DNA from 2 places in the Streptomyces sp. NPDC058289 genome. Region 2 is predicted to be linked to the other one. Evidence: riboswitches for the same ligand, from Rfam matches in the RefSeq annotation. Region 2 holds a riboswitch; the other holds the start of a gene.

Region 1 (8,724 bases), on a different contig from region 2:
GCGGTGCACGCGCCATCGAGGAGATCCTGCCGGGCATCACCGACGACTGGACGGCCGCCGGCGCCTTCCGCCGCAGCCTCCCCACCGACCTGGTCTCCAAGACCGCCCAGGGCTGGCTGCCGCGCCACGAAGAGATGCAGTTCAACATCTCCTGCAGCCGTGACCTCCTCGACTCGGTGGTCCGCTCCCGCGTCATCGGGCTGCCCGGCGTCACCACCCTGCAGCAGAGCCGGGTCCGTGGCCTGGAGGGCACCGCAGCCCGGATCACCGGGGTCCGGGCGGACACGCCCGGCGAGGAGAACCGCCTGATCGCCGCCGATCTCGTGGTCGACGCGAGCGGCCGCGGCTCCCGGGCCCGCAGCTGGCTGGAGGCGCTCGGCGTGAGCGGCCTCAAGGAGGCCGGGGTGGACTCCGGGCTCGTCTACGCGACCCGCATCTTCGAAGCCCCCGAGGGAGCCCACGCCCTGGGCTTCCCCATCATCAACGTCCAGTCCGACCCCCGGGTGCCCGTACCCGGCCAGACCGCGACGATCGTCCCGATCGAGAACGGCCGCTGGCAGGCCACCCTGTCCGGCACCCGCGGCGGCCAGCCCACCGCCGACCCGGAGTCCTTCATCCCGTTCGCCAAGGGGGTCCGCGACCCCATCGTCGGCGAACTCCTCGAAGGCAAGAAGCCGCTCACCGACGTATCCGTCACCCAGGGCACAGCCAACCGCCGGATCTTCTTCGAGAAGGCCGACCTCCCCGACGGCTTCTTCGCCGTCGGCGACTCGGTCGCCACCTTCAACCCGCTCTACGGCCAGGGCATGACGGTCGCGGCCCAGGGCCTCCTGGCCGTCCGTACGCTGCTGCGCGCGAAGGGCCTCTCCCACGCGGGCATCGGCCTCGAGGCGCAGCGTGTCATCGCCCCGCAGGTGGCCGTCGCCTGGGACCTCGCCACCTCGCAGGACATCCTGTACCCGGGTGCCACGGGCATGAAGCCGCGCGCCGGTGCCGGGCTGCTCAACGGATACGTCGAGCGGCTGATGACCGGCGCCACCACCAAGGCCTCGCTCACCGCGGCCCTGCTCCAGGTCATCACCATGAACCGGGCGCCCACCTACTGGATCCGCCCCGGGGTGGTCTGGGAGGTGCTGCGCACCTCGGACCGGGGCGCGCTGAAGGCCGCTCCGCTGACCGCCGCCGAGCGGACGGTGGCGGGTCTGGACCAGGACGGGCCGGCCGGCACCGGCGGCCCCCTCGGACCGGTCGACCCCGCCGGCCAGGCGCGATGACCGAAAGCCTCGTCCTCTACGTTCCGGGCGCGGTGATCGCCGCGGTGCTGATCGTCAAGGCGCCGACGTTGAGACGGGGCTGGGAGCAGCCCCTGATGCGGGCCGTGTGCACGCTCCTCGTCGGGGGGTCGCTCGCGGTCATCCTCTCGGCGCCGCCGACGATCGTGGCCGTCAACCGGCTGACCGGCGTCGTCAACTTCTCGGCTCCCCTGGTGTACAGCCTGCTCACGGCCTTCTCGGGCGCCTGTGTCGTGGTGATCCTGCACTGGAGCGGGACCCCGGCCGCCGTCGTGCGCCGGGCCACCCGGCTGACGGTGGCCGCGTACGGCACGGTGGTGGTGGCGATCGTGACCCTGTTCGCCCTGGGCGAGGCTCCCGTCGAGCGGCTGCGCGACATGGACACGTACTACGCCCACACGCCGTTCCTGCGCGAGATGATCATCTGCTATCTGACGGCGCACACCGTGGGCAGCACCGCACTCACGGTGCTGTGCCGGAAGTGGCTGCGCCGCCTGTCCCCCTCGATGCTGCCGCTGCGCCCGCTCCGTACGGGACTCGCCCTGCTGATGCTGGGAGGCGCCTTCGACCTGGCCTTCCTTGCTGCGAAGTGGACGGCGATGGCTGCGCGCTGGAGCGGCCGGGACCTGGACCACCTGTCCACCACCGTGGCCCCGCCGCTGGCCGCGGCGGCGGCCCTGTTCGTGGGCGCCGGATTCCTGGTGCCGCTGGTCGGCGGTTCGGCTCCGTGGAAGGACTACTGCCGCTACCGGCGGCTGCGGCCGCTCTGGGCGGCGTTGCGCGGGTTCTCGCCGGGCGGGCTGCGGCCGGTGCCGCTGACCTGGTGGTCACCGGTCGGAATCCGGCTGGTCCACCGCGAATCGGTGATCGACGACGGCATCCTGGCGCTCGGGTGCTGGTTCGACCCCGCCGTGCGCGAGGAGGCGTACGGGGCCGCGCGCGCTCAGGGCCGGTCCGAGGAGGAGGCCGCCCTCGTGTCGGACGCGGCCATGCTGGCGGCGGCCTGCCGCCACCGTGCGGAGGCCGACCGGGCGGAGGTCCACCGTGCGGAGGCCGGCCAGGAGACCGGCCAGGAGACCGCCCCCGCGGCCGGGGCCCACCCCGACTTCCCAGGCGCGTACCGTCTGGACTCCCGCCCGCTGACCGAGCTGGCCCACGCGTTCCAGACCTCCCCGATCGTGGCCAGGGCCCGCAACCGGGCCACGCGTTCCTGACCGCGGGCCTCGTGCGGGGGCCCGGTCAGGCCGCGACCGCCACCGTTTCGCGGGCCGCGGCCGCCTCGCCCGTCAGGACCTTGAGCCGCTTGGTGAAGAAGACCATGACCGCGCCGGCCGCGATCACCATGGCGCCCTGCCACAGGAAGTTCCAGCTCTGTCCGATGACCGCGTCGAGCCGGGGCAGCTGCGCGCCGATCGCGTCGCCGGTGGCGGCGGCGAGGAACCAGACGCCCATCATCTGATTGGTGAAGGCCCGCGGGGCGAGCTTGGTGGTGACCGAGAGGCCCACCGGGCTCAGGCACATCTCGCCCATCACCTGGATCACGTACACGCCCACCAGCCACATAAGCGAAACCTTGACCCCGCTGGAGGCGATGGCCGCGGCGCCCGACATGACCACGAAGGAGGCGCCGGTCAGCAGCAGGGCCACGCCGAACTTGAACGGGGTGCTCATGTGCTTGCCCCGGCGCACCCAGAAGGCGGCGAAGACGGGGGCCAGGATGATCACGAACAGCGAGGGCAGCGACTGCGTCCAGCTGGCCGGGATGTGCCGGCCGAACAGGGACAGGTCGGTCTTCTGGGCGGCGAACAGGTTCAGCTCGTTGCCCATCTGGTCGTAGACCAGCCAGAACAGCGTGGCGGCCAGGAAGAGCCAGACGTACGCCCGCAGCCGGGTCTTCTCGACCCGGTCGATCTTGGGGCTGCGGTACATCGAGAGCAGCACGCCCGCCGGGACCACCACGGCGACGACCGTCAGCACGAAGGTGATGTTGTCGATGCTCAGCGCGTGCGAGGCGGCCAGCAGGGTGACCAGTACGGCGGTGAAGACCAGACCGTACGAGGAGGACCTGCGCACCTTGGCCCGCTCGGCGGGGGTGAGCCGGACCACGGGCTCGGCGCGCAGCTGCTCCGACAGGCGCCGACCGCCCAGGACGTACTGGACCAGGCCGAGGGCCATGCCGACGGCGGCGGCGCCGAAGCCGAGGTGCCAGTTGACCTCCTCGCCGAGGTAGCCGACGACGAGCGGGGCGATGACGGCACCGAGGTTGATGCCCATGTAGAAGATCGAGTAGCCGGCGTCGCGCCGCTGGTCGTCGTCGGCGGCGTACAGCCGGCCGACCAGCGCGGAGATGTTCGGCTTGAGCAGGCCGGTGCCGATGACGATGAGGACCAGGCCGGGCCAGACGAAGACCGGGTTCGGGACGGCCATCAGGACGTGGCCGGCCATGATGACCACGCCGCCCCACAGGACGGCCCGCCGGGCGCCGAGGAACCGGTCGGCGATCCAGCCGCCGGGCAGCGCCAGCAGCGAGATCATGGCCATGTAGACGCCTTCCACGGCCTCCGCGGTGCCCTCGTGGAGTCCCATGCCCCCGTGGCCGCGGGAGGCGGCGAGGAAGTGCACGAGGATGGCGACCATGCCGTAGAGGCTGAAACGCTCCCACAGCTCGGCGAGGACGAGGGTGGCGAGCCCGCGCGGGTGGCGCTTCCCGCCCACCGCCGCCGCGTCCGGTGCTGCGTCCAACGCCGGGGGCTTGCGCATATCCATCGAAGGCTTCACATATTCATTGGAGCCCTGTCGCGCCGGACCGGGATCGGTCGTTCGGCCCGTTACCGCGGGAAACGGAACGCCCCGGACCGAAGGGCCCGGGGCGTTCGTCGTACCGAGGGGAGCGGGGCGCGGGTCAGAGGTCCGCGAGGGCCAGGCCGGCCTGCGCGGCGGCGGCCTGCACGGTCTGCTCCAGCAGCACCGCGATGGTCATCGGGCCGACGCCGCCCGGGACCGGGGTGATCAGCGAGGCGCGGGCGGCGGCCGACTCGAAGTGGACGTCGCCGACGTTGCCCTCGTTGTAGCCGGCGTCCAGGACCACGGCGCCCGGCTTGATGTCCTCGCCGCGGATGAACTCGGCCTTGCCCACGGCGGCGACCAGCACGTCCGCCTGACGGACGATGGACGGCAGGTCCACGGTGCGGGAGTGGCAGTAGGTGACGGTGGCGTTCTGCTCCAGCAGCAGCATCCCGGCGGGCTTGCCCAGGATCGCGCTGCGCCCGACGACCACGGCGTGCTTCCCGGTCAGGTCCACGTCGTAGGCCGCCAGCAGCCGCATGATGCCGCCGGGGGTGCAGGAGACGAAGCCCGGCAGTCCGAAGCCCATGGCGGCGAAGGAGTGCATGGTGACCCCGTCGACGTCCTTGCCCGGGGCGATGGCCTCGAAGGCGGCGCGCTCGTCGATGTGGTGCGGGACGGGGTGCTGGAGCAGGATGCCGCTGATCTCCGGGTCCTCGGAGAGCGCGGTCAGGGTGGCGACGAGCTCCTCGGTGGTCGTCGCGGCCGGCAGCTCCACGTGGCGGGAGGTGATCCCGGCCTTGGCGCAGCGGTTCTGCTTCATGCGGACGTAGGTGACGGACGCGGGGTCCTCGCCGACCAGCACGGTCGCCAGACAGGGGGCCGTTCCGGTGCGCTCGGTGATCTTCGCGGCGTACTCGGCGGTCTGCTCCGAGATGCGGCGGGCGAGGGCGGTGCCGTCCATCAGCACGGCGGTCCGCTCCGGCTGGTCGCCGTGGGCTCCGGGGGCGGTCTGGGCGCCGGGAACGGCCGGGGTGGTGGAAACGGTCGGGGCAGTCGTCTGAGTTGTCATCGGGGCTCCTGAGCGTCGCTGCGGGATCGCGGTTCGCCCAGGCGCGCGGCAGTCGACGTACGGGCGTACGCCGGGCCGCTCCCCGGTGGTGATCCACCCGAACGCCAGTCACGGCCCGCCGCCCAGTGTAGGCGAACCCCCGGCGGGTCACCGGCAGGGGCCGTGGCGGGGCCCGCGCCCGGCAATCCGGTGGATGACCGGGCCCGGACCTGGGACGATCGAGACATGACGCGCACTTTCGACCATCTCGTCGCCGAAGCGGAATCCGTCTCCGTGGACGGCTGGGACTTCTCCTGGCTCGACGGCCGCGCCACCGAGCAACGCCCCTCCTGGGGCTACCAGCGCCTCCTGGCGCGGCGCCTGGCACAGGTCGACTCCGCCCTGGACATCCAGACCGGCGGCGGAGAGGTGCTCGCCGGAGCCGGGCCCCTGCCCCGGCTGACGGTGGCCACCGAATCGTGGCCGCCAAACATCAATAAAGCGACAAGGCGTCTTCACCCGCTGGGCGCGGTGGTGGTCGCGGACTTTGACGAGCCGCCGTTGCCGTTCGGCGACGGGGCCTTCGAGTTCGTCTCCAGCCGGCATCCGGTGACGATCTGGTGGGAGGAGATCGCGCGGGTGCTGAAGCCCGGCGGCACGTACCTCTCCCAGCAGGTCGGCCCGGCGAGCGTTTTCGAGCTCGTGGAGTACTTCCTGGGCCCGCAGCCGGAGGAGGTCCGGCGGGGCCGGCACCCCGACGACGCGGTCGCCGAGGCCACGAAAGCGGGGCTGGAGGTGGTCGATCTGCGCTCCGAGCGGCTGCGGACGGAGTTCCACGACATCGGAGCCGTGATCTACTTTCTGAGGAAGGTGATCTGGATGGTGCCGGGCTTCACGGTCGGGCAGCATCGGGACCGGTTGCGCGAGCTGCACGAACAGATCGAGCGCGAAGGCCCGTTCGTCGCACACACCGCCCGTTTTCTCATCGAGGCCCGCAAAACGGGCTGACAAAACGGACGGACGCGACCACCCGCGACCGGCCCCCCGGTCACAGCGTGGCGCAGGTCACTCAATTCAGCGCGTAACGAATCTACTCGGGCATGCGATGAACCGACAGGTGTCCTCGTGCGGCCCGGAATACAGACCCCCCTCGGGTCTGTTTCCCGAGTTCGCGCGATGATGTCCCGCCACCCCTTATCTGTTCGCAACGAGAGGCTCCTTGTGTCGCTCAGCCCGTCCCGTACGTTCCCCACGGAGATCGCCGAATCCGAGGCCCTGGTCGCGCTTGTCGAGCGTGGCCGCGAGCAGGGTCACATCAACGGTGATGACGTGCGCCAGGCCTTCGAGGCCGGCCGCATCCCGGTGGACCAGTGGAAGCGGGTCCTGCGCAGCCTGAACCAGGTCCTGGACGAGGAGGGCGTCGCGCTGCACGTCAGTGCCGCCCCCGCCACGAAGGCTCCCGCCAAGAAGGCGCGCAAGGCGGCCGCCGCCCCGGCGCGCACCGTCGCCAAGAAGGCTGCCGCCCCGCCGCGCCTCATCGGTGCGCGCAAGACGGCCGCCACCACCCCCGCCGCGGCGATATCCGACCCGTCGGCCTCCGGGACCGAGGAGGAGGTGGCGGCAGAGGCCGCCACCGCGCCGAAGAAGCGGACGGTCAAGAAGACCGCCGTCAAGAAGACCGCCGTGAAGAAGACGGCCGCCACGAAGAAGACCGCCAAGGACGGCGACGAGGGCGACGCCCCCGTCGCCCTGGGCGAGGACTGGGCGGCCGAGGACCTGGACGAGGGCGACGAGAAGGAGACGCCCAAGACGGGCGGCAGCGCCGGCTTCGTCCTGTCCGACGACGACGAGGACGACGCTCCGGCCCAGACCGTCATGGTCGCCGGCGCCACCGCCGACCCCGTCAAGGACTACCTCAAGCTCATCGGCAAGGTGCCGCTGCTCAACGCCGAGCAGGAGGTGGAGCTCGCCAAGCGCATCGAGGCCGGTCTCTTCTCCGAGTACAAGCTCGAAGAGGAGGAGGACCACAAGCCCGCGTTCAAGCGCGAGCTGGAGATCCTCGTCGAGGACGGCCGCCGGGCCAAGAACCACCTGCTGGAGGCCAACCTCCGCCTCGTGGTCTCCCTCGCCAAGCGCTACACCGGCCGCGGCATGCTCTTCCTGGACCTGATCCAGGAAGGCAACGTCGGTCTGATCCGCGCCGTGGAGAAGTTCGACTACACCAAGGGCTTCAAGTTCTCCACGTACGCGACCTGGTGGATCCGGCAGGCGATCACGCGTGCCATGGCCGACCAGTCGCGCACCATCCGCATCCCCGTCCACATGGTCGAGATCATCAACAAGCTGGCCCGTGTCCAGCGCCAGATGCTCCAGGACCTCGGCCGGGAGCCCACTCCGGAGGAGCTGGGCAAGGAACTCGACATGACCCCCGAGAAGGTCATCGAGGTCCAGAAGTACGGCCGCGAGCCGATCTCCCTGCACACCCCGCTGGGTGAGGAGGGCGACAGCGAGTTCGGTGACCTCATCGAGGACTCCGAGGCGGTCGTGCCGGCCGACGCGGTCTCCTTCACCTTCCTCCAGGAGCAGCTCCAGTCCATTCTGGGCACGCTCTCGGAGCGCGAGGCGGGCGTGGTCTCCATGCGCTACGGCCTCAACGACGGCCAGCCGAAGACCCTCGACGAGATCGGCCGCGTGTACGGGGTCACCCGTGAGCGCATCCGCCAGATCGAGTCGAAGACCATGTCGAAGCTCCGCCACCCGTCGCGCTCGCAGGTGCTGCGCGACTACCTCGACTAAACCTTCAGGTCAGTCGGAAGACCGGCCCTCGGGGCGCGAACGGCAGGGAGGCACCCTGCGGGATCAGATAGGCGTGCTCGCGCCGGATCCGCAGGGTGTCGCACCCGCCGTCCGTGATCACGAGGACCGGCGCCCCGGGCGGGAAGTCCTCCGCCCGGTGCAGCAGGTCGATGCCCGGTTGCAGAACCGTGCCGCCCCGTCCGCGGACCCGGACCCGCCCGGCGATCTCGGTCGGTGGCAGATAGCCCGCGTCGTACGGCGCCGCGTCGCAGAACACGACGCGTGCCGCCGGTACGTCGCGGGCTTCCGCGTACGAGGCGATCGCGCCCAGCGCCTTGCCGAGCAGGGCGGCGTTCATCGACCCCGAGGTGTCGAGGACCACGCCGAAGGTGCAGCGGGCGGTCTCCTCCGGCGGGAAGTACCGGCCCGCGCGCGGGATGTCCGGCGTCGAGGCCTGCCTGCGGGCCGGGCGGGCGTAGGACCGTACGGCCACGGGCCGCGGCACGTACTCGTCGAACCAGCGGGCGAGCGCCGCGTCCCACGGCACCGGCGGGTGGGCCAGCGCCCGGATCTCCTGGATGAGCCCGGCGGGCAGCAGTCCGCGCTCCCCGTACGCGTGCAGGTCGAAGCCCTGGACCAGGCCGCGCCGGTAGAAGTCGTCAAGGTCCGTGTACGGGCAGCTGCCCGAGTGGGGCAGCGGCTCGCCCAGGATGTCCCCGCGGCCCTTGCCGCGCAGGGTGGCGAGGCGGCGCATGCGGCGCAGGTCGGAGGTGATCCGGTCGTAGACCTCCTCGACGGAGA
Region 2 (8,724 bases):
GCAGCGACTCCGCCCACGAGACCGTGCGCGACGCGAAGGGGTTCACCGTCGCCGTCCCCGCCGGGTGGCTCCGGGAGGAGGCCGCCGCGGGGGTCTTCTACCGCTCTCCCGACCGCACCGCCCTGGTCCAGATCTTCCAGGTGAGCGAGCCCGAACTGACCCCGCTCGCGGCCGTCCAGGGCGCCTCCACCTACCTGCGCGCCCAGACCACCGGCTACCGGGAGATCCGCGTGGGCCCGGCCCCGGGCGCCCCCGAGGGCGGGGAGCTGGTCTACGAGTACGACAGCGCGGAGTCGCACGGTCGGCGCCGCGGCGTGGAACGGGTCTTCGTCGCCGAGGACGGCAAGAAGTGGGCCGTCCTGACGGCCGGCCCGGCGGCCGACTGGACGCTCACCCAGTCCCACCACCAGGCCGCACTGACCGGCTTCCGCCCCGCGGGCGGCTGACACCGCCCGCGAGGGCTACTTGTACATCCCCGGGGTGTAGTGCCCCGGGGTCAGGCGGGTGGTGACGCCGATGCGGTTCCAGACGTTGATCGCGGCGATCAGGGCGATCACCTGGGCCAGCTCCTTCTCCTCGAAGTGCCGCGCGGCCCGCTCGTAGACCTCGTCGGGAACGAAACCGTCGGTCAGGACGGTCACGGCCTCCGTCAGCTCGATCGCGGCGAGCTCCTTCTCCGTGTAGAAGTGCCGCGACTCCTCCCAGGCGCCGAGCAGCAGCAGCCGCTCCACGTCCTCGCCCGCCGCGAGGGCGTCCTTGGAGTGCATGTCGATGCAGAAGGCGCAGTGGTTGATCTGGGAGGCGCGCAGTTTGACGAGCTCGACCAGGGCCGGGTCCAGCCCCTTGGCCGCGGCCGCGTCCAGGGCCACGGCGGCCTTGTAGAACTCCGGGGCGAGCTTCGCGAACTGCATGCGGGGGGTGTGTTCGGGTGCCTTCTCCGTGTGGGTCATGGCATCAGCCTAGGAGCCGGGCGGCCCGCCTATATGGTCCATATCCATGACGGAATCGTGGGCCACTTTCGGCGCCGACCTGCATCTGGAACCGGCCCCCGGGCGCGGTGTCCGGGCCGGGCTGACCGAGGCGCTGCGCGAGGCCGCGCGCAGCGGGCGGCTGGCCCCGGGGACCCGGCTGCCCTCCTCCCGGTCGCTCGCGGTGGACCTCGGGATCGCCCGCAACACCGTCGCCGAGGCCTATGCCGAGCTCGTCGCCGAAGGCTGGCTGACCGCGCGCCGGGGCTCCGGGACCCGGATCGCGGAGCGGGTCGGGGTCCGGGCCGGGGTCGGGGTGCGGCGTCCCGCGGCGGCCGTGCCCGTACGGCGCCCCGTGCGCGCGCAGACCTCGTACAGCCTGAAGCCCGGCTCCCCGGACCTGGGCGGCTTCCCGCGCGCCGCCTGGCTGGCGGCGGCCCGGCGGGCGCTGACCGAGGCCCCGAACGAGGCCTTCGGGTACGCGGACCCGCGCGGCCGGGTGGAGCTGCGGGAGGCACTCGCCGGGTACCTGGCGCGGGCCCGCGGGGTGTACGCCGACCCCGAACACATCGTGCTGTGCGCGGGCTTCGGCCAGGGCCTGCCGCTGCTCGCGAGGATGCTGCGGGCGCGCCGGATCCGGGAGATGGCGGTGGAGGGGTACGGGCTGGACGTGCACCGGGCGCTGCTGACCGGCGCCGGGCTGCGGACGCGGCCGCTGGCGGTGGACGGGGCGGGGGCCCGCACCACCGAGCTGGCCGGTTCGGGCGCGGGGGCGGTGCTGCTGACGCCGGCGCACCAGTTCCCGACGGGCGCCGCGCTGACGCCCGGGCGGCGGGCGGCGGCGGTGGACTGGGCCCGGTCCACGGGCGGGCTGATCCTGGAGGACGACTACGACGGGGAGTTCCGCTACGACCGCCAGCCGGTCGGCGCGCTCCAGGGACTGGACCCGGACCGGGTGGTGTACCTGGGCACGGCGAGCAAGTCCCTGGCGCCGGGGCTGCGCATGGGCTGGATGGTGGTGCCCGGGCCGCTGATGGACGAGGTGCTCGCGGTGAAGGACGGGAGCGACTGGAGCTCCAGCGCGCTGGACCAGCTGACGCTCGCGGAGTTCATCCGGTCGGGGGCGTACGACCGGCACGTGCGGGAGATGCGGCTGCGCTACCGGCGGCGGCGCGACGAGCTGGTGGCGGCCGTCGGGGACCGCGCGGTGGTCTCCGGCATCGCCGCGGGACTGCACGCGGTACTGGACCTCCCGCCGGGCGGCGAAAGGGCGGCCCTGCGGTCGGCCGCCTGGCAGGACCTGGGCCTGCTGCCGCTGTCCTTCTTTCGGCACCCGCAGGCGGCGATGCCCTCGCGCGAGGCCCTCGTCGTCGGCTTCGGGACCCCGTCCCAGAGTGCTTGGGCGCCCACCCTGGCCGCGCTGGTCGCTGCGCTCCCGTGACGAGGCCCTGCGGGGCTGTCCCCTACCCGCCCTTCGCCCGTTCCCCGGGCTCTGCCCGGACCCGGTCCTCAAACGCCGGACGGGCTGAAAGGACCCTGGGGCTCCGCCCCAGACCCCGGTCCTCCCCGGGGCTCAGTGGCCCGGCTCCGCCGGGGGTTCGCCGAAGCGGGCCAGGGCCAGGGCTCCGGCCACGGCCACCACGAAGCCCGCGATCGCCAGCCAGGTCAGGCCCTCGCGGGTGCGGTCGCCCAGCCAGGCCACGCCCACCACCGCCGGCCCGATCGTCTCGCCCAGCACCAGCCCGGCGGTCGCCGCCGTCACGGAGCCGCGCTGGAGCGCCGAGGTGAGCAGCAGGAAGGCGGAGCCGCCGCCGAGCAGCAGGGCGTAGAACGCCGGGTTCGACAGTGCGGAGAGCGAGATGTCGTCGATGAGCCGGACCGCCACCTCCACCACCCCGAAGCCCGTCCCGGCCGCCAGACCCAGCGTCAGCGCCCGGCTGCGGTCCGGCAGCCCGCCCGCCACGGCCCCGACCACCAGCACCAGCCCGGCCACCGCCAGCAGCCCCAGCTTCAGCGCGAGCGTGCCCCGGCCCGAGCCCTCTTCCCCGGACGCCAGCCCCAGCATCACCAGCCCCGCGCACACCACCGCGACCGCGCCCCACTCCGTCCCGCTCAGCCGCACCCGCAGCAGCCGCGCCGCGACCACCGCGGTCACCGCGAGGCTGGCCGCGAGGGCCGCGCCCACCGCGTAGATCGGGCTGTGCCGCAGGGCGATGATCTGGAGGACGAAGCCGACCCCGTCCAGCCCGAGTCCGGCGAGATAGCGCCACTGGCGCAGCGCCCGCAGGAGGAGGGCGGTGTCGACCCCGGAGCCCGTTCCCGGCTCCGCGGCCCGCGCCGCCACCGCCTGCAGAACCGACGCCGTGCCGAAGCAGACCGCCGCACCGAGCGCGCAAATCATCCCAATGAGCACGAACCGACTCTAGGTCACGGATCCCGCGTCGGCCGGATTCCGTCGGCCGGGGCGGCCGTTCTAGTCTGTGCGCAGCCGGCCACCCAGGGGGAGCGAACAGTCCATGGACAGCAGCAGCACCGACACCACGCGCACCAAACGCCGCATGCGCTCCGGCACGGTCGCCCTCGGCGGCATGGGCCTGCTCGCCGCGGCCCTGGTGGCCTGCGGCAGCAGCAACGAGCCCGACAAGCGCTGCGCGGACCGCGCCACCCTGGAGAAGCTGAACTCCAAGGAGTGCAAGAGCGGCGGCCGCGGCGCGTACTACTACGGCGGCACCGTCGCGAAGAACAAGGTCAGCGGCGGCAGCTTCGACAAGTCCGCCGTCACCCGCGGCGGCATCGGCGGCAGCCACAAGAGCTCCTCGGGCGGCTGATCCAGCGTGAAGCGCCACACCATCGAGCCCCGCCCCGACTGGCAGAAGACCGTCGAGGAGCAGGGGCTGATCTATCCCCTCACCCGCTACCCCGACGACTCCCTGCGCCCCTACTGGGACGAGAGCGCGTACTACTCCTTCACCCTCCCCGAGGTCGAGGCGCTGGAGAACGTCGTCGAGGAGCTGCACGCCATGTGTCTGGCGGCGGCCCAGCACATAGTCGACCACGACCGCTTCGCCGACCTCGGCATCACCGACCCGAAGCTCGCCGCGCTGATCGCCGAGTCCTGGCGGCGCCGCGCCGAACAGCCCTCGCTCTACGGCCGCTTCGACCTGCGCTACGACGGCTCCGGCAGCCCCGCCAAGATGCTGGAGTACAACGCCGACACGCCCACCTCCCTCGTGGAGGCGGCCAGCCCGCAGTGGTTCTGGATGGAGGAGCGCTTCCCCGGCGCCGACCAGTGGAACTCCCTCCACGAGCGGCTCGTCGACGCCTGGCGCCGCCAGGCGGAGCTGCTGCCGGCCGGCCCGGTGCACTTCGCGCACTCCGAGACCGACGAGCTCGGCGAGGACCTGATGACGGTCGCCTACCTCCAGGAGACCGCCGAGCAGGCCGGCATCGACACGCGGGAGCTGTCGGTGGAGCGGATCGGCTGGGACTCCCTGTCCGGCCGGTTCGTGGACGAGAAGCTGGGCTTCATCCGCGCGATCTTCAAGCTCTACCCGTGGGAGTGGCTGGCCACCGACGAGTTCGCCCCGCAGGTCCTCGGCACGTACGACCACGGCGGCGGCTCCGGCACCACCGCCTGGATCGAGCCCCTGTGGAAGATGCTGCTCTCCAACAAGGCGCTGCTGGCGGTCCTGTGGGAGCTCTTCCCGGAGCACCCGAACCTGCTGCCCGCCTACCTGGACGGCCCGCGCGAACTCGCCACGACCACCGGCTACGCGGCGAAGCCGCTGCTGGGCCGCGAGGGCGCGGGCGTCACCCTGCACCCGGTCGGCGGCGAGCCGTTCGCACCGGAGCAGGACGAGACGTACGTCTTCCAGGGCCTCGCCCCGCTGCCCGACTTCGACGGCAACCGGGTGGTGCTCGGCGCATGGGTCGTCGAGGACGAGGCGGCGGGTCTCGGCATCCGCGAATCGGCGGGGCCGGTCACGGACGAGTACGCCCGCTTCCTGCCCCACGTCATTCTCTAACGGCACGGCATCCTGTAGCTCTATGCGCCGAGGACCGACCTGAGCTGGTCCAGCCCCCAGTCCAGGTCCTCCTTGGAGATCACCAGCGGCGGCGCGATCCGGATCGTCGACCCGTGGGTGTCCTTGACCAGGACTCCGAGCCCCATCAGCTTCTCGGAGATCTCCCGGCCGGTGCCGCGCGCCGGGTCGATGTCCACGCCCGCCCACAGCCCGCGGCCCCGTACGGCGGTCACCGCGCCGCCGCCGACCATCAGGTTCAGCTCCCGGTGCAGGTGGTCGCCCAGCTCGGTGGCGCGCTGCTGGTACTCGCCGGTGCGCAGCATCGCGATGACCTCCAGGGCGACGGCGCAGGCCAGCGGGTTGCCGCCGAAGGTGGAGCCGTGCTCGCCCGGCTTGAACACGCCGAGCACGTCGAGGTCGGCCACCACCGCCGACACGGGCACGACCCCGCCGCCCAGCGCCTTGCCGAGGATGTACACGTCGGGGACGACCCCCTCGTGCTCGCACGCGAAGGTCTTCCCGGTGCGGCCCAGGCCCGACTGGATCTCGTCGGCCATGAACAGGACGTTCCGCTCGCGCGTCAGTTCCCGTACGCCCCGCAGGTATCCGGCGGGCGGCACGAGCACGCCGGCCTCGCCCTGGATCGGCTCCAGGAGCACGGCGACGGTGTTGGAGGTGACGGCGGCGGCGAGCGCGGTGAGGTCCCCGTACGGGACGATCTCGAAGCCGGGGGTGTACGGGCCGAAGTGGTCGCGGGCCTCGTGGTCGGTGGAGAACGAGACGATGGTCGTCGTGCGGCCGTGGAAGTTGTCGGCCGCCACCACGATCTTGGCGTGGCCGTCCGGTACGCCCTTGACCTCGTACCCCCACTTGCGGGCGGTCTTCACCGCCGTCTCCACGGCCTCCGCACCCGTGTTCATGGGCAGGACGGCCTCCTTGCCGCACAGTGCCGCGAGCTCGGTACAGAAGTCCGCGAAGCGGTCGTGGTGGAAGGCGCGCGAGGTCAGGGTGACCCGCTCCAGCTGGGCGCGGGCGGCGTCGAGCAGGCGGCGGTTGCCGTGGCCGAAGTTCAGGGCCGAGTAGCCCGCGAGCATGTCGAGGTAGCGGCGGCCCTCCACGTCGGTCATCCACGCGCCCTCCGCCGTGGCGACGACGACGGGCAGGGGGTGGTAGTTGTGCGCGCTGTGCGCGTCGGCGGAGCGGATGGCATCAGCAGTTGTCGACACGGGGTCTCCGATCGTCCGTCAAGCCGGTGACGAGGGTGGCGTCACTGTCCATCCTCGCTCGAATACCGGACGGAGAAACCTCATCTGCGGCGCGCCCGCTAAGGTGTCGGACACGCACGGCGACTGGCGCACGGAGAACCAACTCCGGGGGAGCCGTGCGCGCACGACCGCATACAGGGCCGCTCGCCTGGGCCTCGCGGGGACGAGATCCGACATCGACCCCGGAGGAGCCGCCATGAGCGCGAACCACCACCCGTACCGCCACCCCGCCCTGCTCGCGACCGACCCCGAGCTGGCGTCCTTCGTCGCCGCCGAGGAAACCCTCCAGGCGGAGACCCTCCGCCTCATCCCGAGCGAGAACTACGTGTCCTCGGCCGTGCTGGAGGCTTCCGGCACGGTGCTGCAGAACAAGTACAGCGAGGGCTACCCGGGCCGCCGGTACTACGAGGGCCAGCAGAACATCGACCGCATCGAGGCGCTGGCCGTGGAGCGGGCGAAGGGCCTCTTCGGGGTCGACCACGCCAACGTGCAGCCGTACTCCGGCTCCCCGGCGAACCTGGCCGTGTACCTGGCCTTCGCGAAGCCCGGCGACACCGTGATGGGCATGGCCCTGCCGATGGGCGGGCACCTGACGCACGGCTGGGGGGTGTCGGCGACGGGCTCCTGGTTCCGGGGCGTGCAGTACGGGGTCCAGGCCGACACGGGTCTCATCGACTACGACGCCGTACGGGAACTCGCGCTGGCGGAGCGGCCCAAGGTGATCTTCTGCGGCGGCACGGCGCTCCCGCGCACGATCGACTTCGAGGCGTTCGCGTCGATCGCGAAGGAGGCGGGCTCGGTCCTCGTCGCCGACGTCGCCCACATCGCCGGCCTGATCGCGGGCGGGGCCCACCCGTCCCCGGCGGGTCACGTGGACGTGATCTCGACGACCACCCACAAGACCCTGCGCGGTCCGCGCGGGGCGATGCTGATGTGCCGCGAGGAGCACGCGAAGGCCATCGACAAGGCGGTCTTCCCCGGCCTCCAGGGCGGCCCGCACAACCAGACGACGGCCGGCATCGCGGTGGCGCTGCACGAGGCGGCGCAGCCCTCGTTCGTGTCGTACGCGCACGCGGTCGTGGCCAACGCGAAGGCGCTGGCCGCGGCTCTGCTGGAGCGGGGCTTCGATCTGGTCTCGGGCGGTACGGACAACCACCTGATCCTGATCGACCTGACCGGGAAGTCGGTGTCCGGCAAGATCGCGGCGAAGGCGCTGGACCGGGCCGGGATCGTCGTGAACTACAACACGGTGCCGTTCGACCCGCGCAAGCCGTTCGACCCGTCGGGTATCCGGATCGGTACGCCGTCGCTGACTTCGCGGGGGCTTCGCGCCGAGCACATGGCCGTGGTCGCCGACTGGATCGAGCGTGCGGTCACCGCTGCGGCGAAGGGTGACGAGCCGGCCCTGGGCGCCATCCGGGCCGAGGTGGCCGACCTCATGGCGGCCTTCCCGGCCCCGGGCCTCCCGGTCGCCTGACCCTCCGGGTGGGGGGCCGGTCCCTGCGGGGGCCGTCCCCTACCCGCCCTTCCCCCGTTCCCCGGGCTCCGCCCGGACCCCCCTGGGGCTCCGCCCCAGACCCCGGTCCTCAAACGCCGGACGGCTGAAAAGCCCTGGGGCTCCGCCCCGGATCCCGCGCCTCGAACGCCGGACGGCTGAAAAGCCCTGGGGCTCCGCCCCGGACCCCGCGCCCCGAAAGCCGGCGAGAATCCAGCCCCGCCGGCGTTTGACGCGCGGGTGTGGCGGCGCCCAGGGAGCTCCGCGCAGCGGGCTCGCCTCCGGCTCCGACCCCGGCTCCGCGCAGCGGTGGTCGACAGGTGCCGGGAGGAGGGAAAGCGGTCGCTCGGCCGAGGCAAGATCCGGACGGGCCGCTACCGCCCGGTACCCGTGCGGGGGTGGGGCGGGGGCGGAGCGACCCGCCCGGTTCCGGCCAGTGGCGGGGCCGAGCCCCGTGTCACACCTGAGAGAATGGGGCCATGGCTTCTGATCGTCCTCGCGCGCTCTCCGGCATCCAGCCCACCTCCGGTTCGTTCCACCTCGGGAACTACCTCGGAGCCATCCGGCAGTACGTCGCCCTGCAGGAGACGCACGACGCCTTCTACATGGTCGTCGACCTGCACGCGATCACCATGCCGCAGGATCCGAAGGATCTCCGCGCGAACACCAGGCTCTCCGCCGCGCAGCTCCTCGCCGCCGGTCTCGACCCCGAGCGCTGCACGCTCTTCATCCAGAGCCACGTGCCCGAGCACGCGCAGCTCGGCTGGGTCATGAACTGCATCACCGGTTTCGGCGAGGCCAGCCGGATGACCCAGTTCAAGGACAAGTCCGCGAAGTCGGGCGCCAACAACGCCACCGTCGGCCTGTTCACGTACCCGATCCTCCAGGTCGCCGACATCCTGCTCTACCAGGCGAACGCCGTCCCGGTCGGCGAGGACCAGCGTCAGCACATCGAGCTGACCCGGGACCTG

What was found. Region 2 has a riboswitch for ZMP and ZTP ahead of glyA (serine hydroxymethyltransferase). Riboswitches for the same ligand answer to the same signal wherever they lie in the genome.
Region 1: it holds a riboswitch for ZMP and ZTP, as region 2 does, so the genes downstream of both, ACFVX6_RS03530 (bifunctional 5,10-methylenetetrahydrofolate dehydrogenase/5,10-methenyltetrahydrofolate cyclohydrolase) here and glyA (serine hydroxymethyltransferase) in region 2, are expected to answer to the same signal.

What each region holds. Positions count from the first base shown of each region.
Region 1 is NZ_JBHVYI010000005.1:9,833-18,556, forward strand. It holds gene ACFVX6_RS03515 (NAD(P)/FAD-dependent oxidoreductase) at 1-1,274, shown strand, start outside; gene ACFVX6_RS03520 (MAB_1171c family putative transporter) at 1,271-2,506, shown strand; gene ACFVX6_RS03525 (peptide MFS transporter) at 2,532-4,034, opposite strand; gene ACFVX6_RS03530 (bifunctional 5,10-methylenetetrahydrofolate dehydrogenase/5,10-methenyltetrahydrofolate cyclohydrolase) at 4,195-5,040, opposite strand; ZMP/ZTP riboswitch at 5,177-5,270, opposite strand; gene ACFVX6_RS03535 (class I SAM-dependent methyltransferase) at 5,374-6,135, shown strand; gene ACFVX6_RS03540 (RNA polymerase sigma factor) at 6,349-7,923, shown strand; gene ACFVX6_RS03545 (hypothetical protein) at 7,928-8,724, opposite strand, start outside.
Region 2 is NZ_JBHVYI010000032.1:66,473-75,196, reverse strand. It holds gene ACFVX6_RS18670 (hypothetical protein) at 1-446, shown strand, start outside; gene ACFVX6_RS18665 (carboxymuconolactone decarboxylase family protein) at 462-950, opposite strand; gene ACFVX6_RS18660 (PLP-dependent aminotransferase family protein) at 997-2,409, shown strand; gene ACFVX6_RS18655 (hypothetical protein) at 2,542-3,369, opposite strand; gene ACFVX6_RS18650 (hypothetical protein) at 3,485-3,796, shown strand; gene ACFVX6_RS18645 (glutathionylspermidine synthase family protein) at 3,803-4,993, shown strand; gene rocD (ornithine--oxo-acid transaminase) at 5,014-6,219, opposite strand; ZMP/ZTP riboswitch at 6,329-6,419, shown strand; gene glyA (serine hydroxymethyltransferase) at 6,455-7,735, shown strand; gene trpS (tryptophan--tRNA ligase) at 8,233-8,724, shown strand, end outside.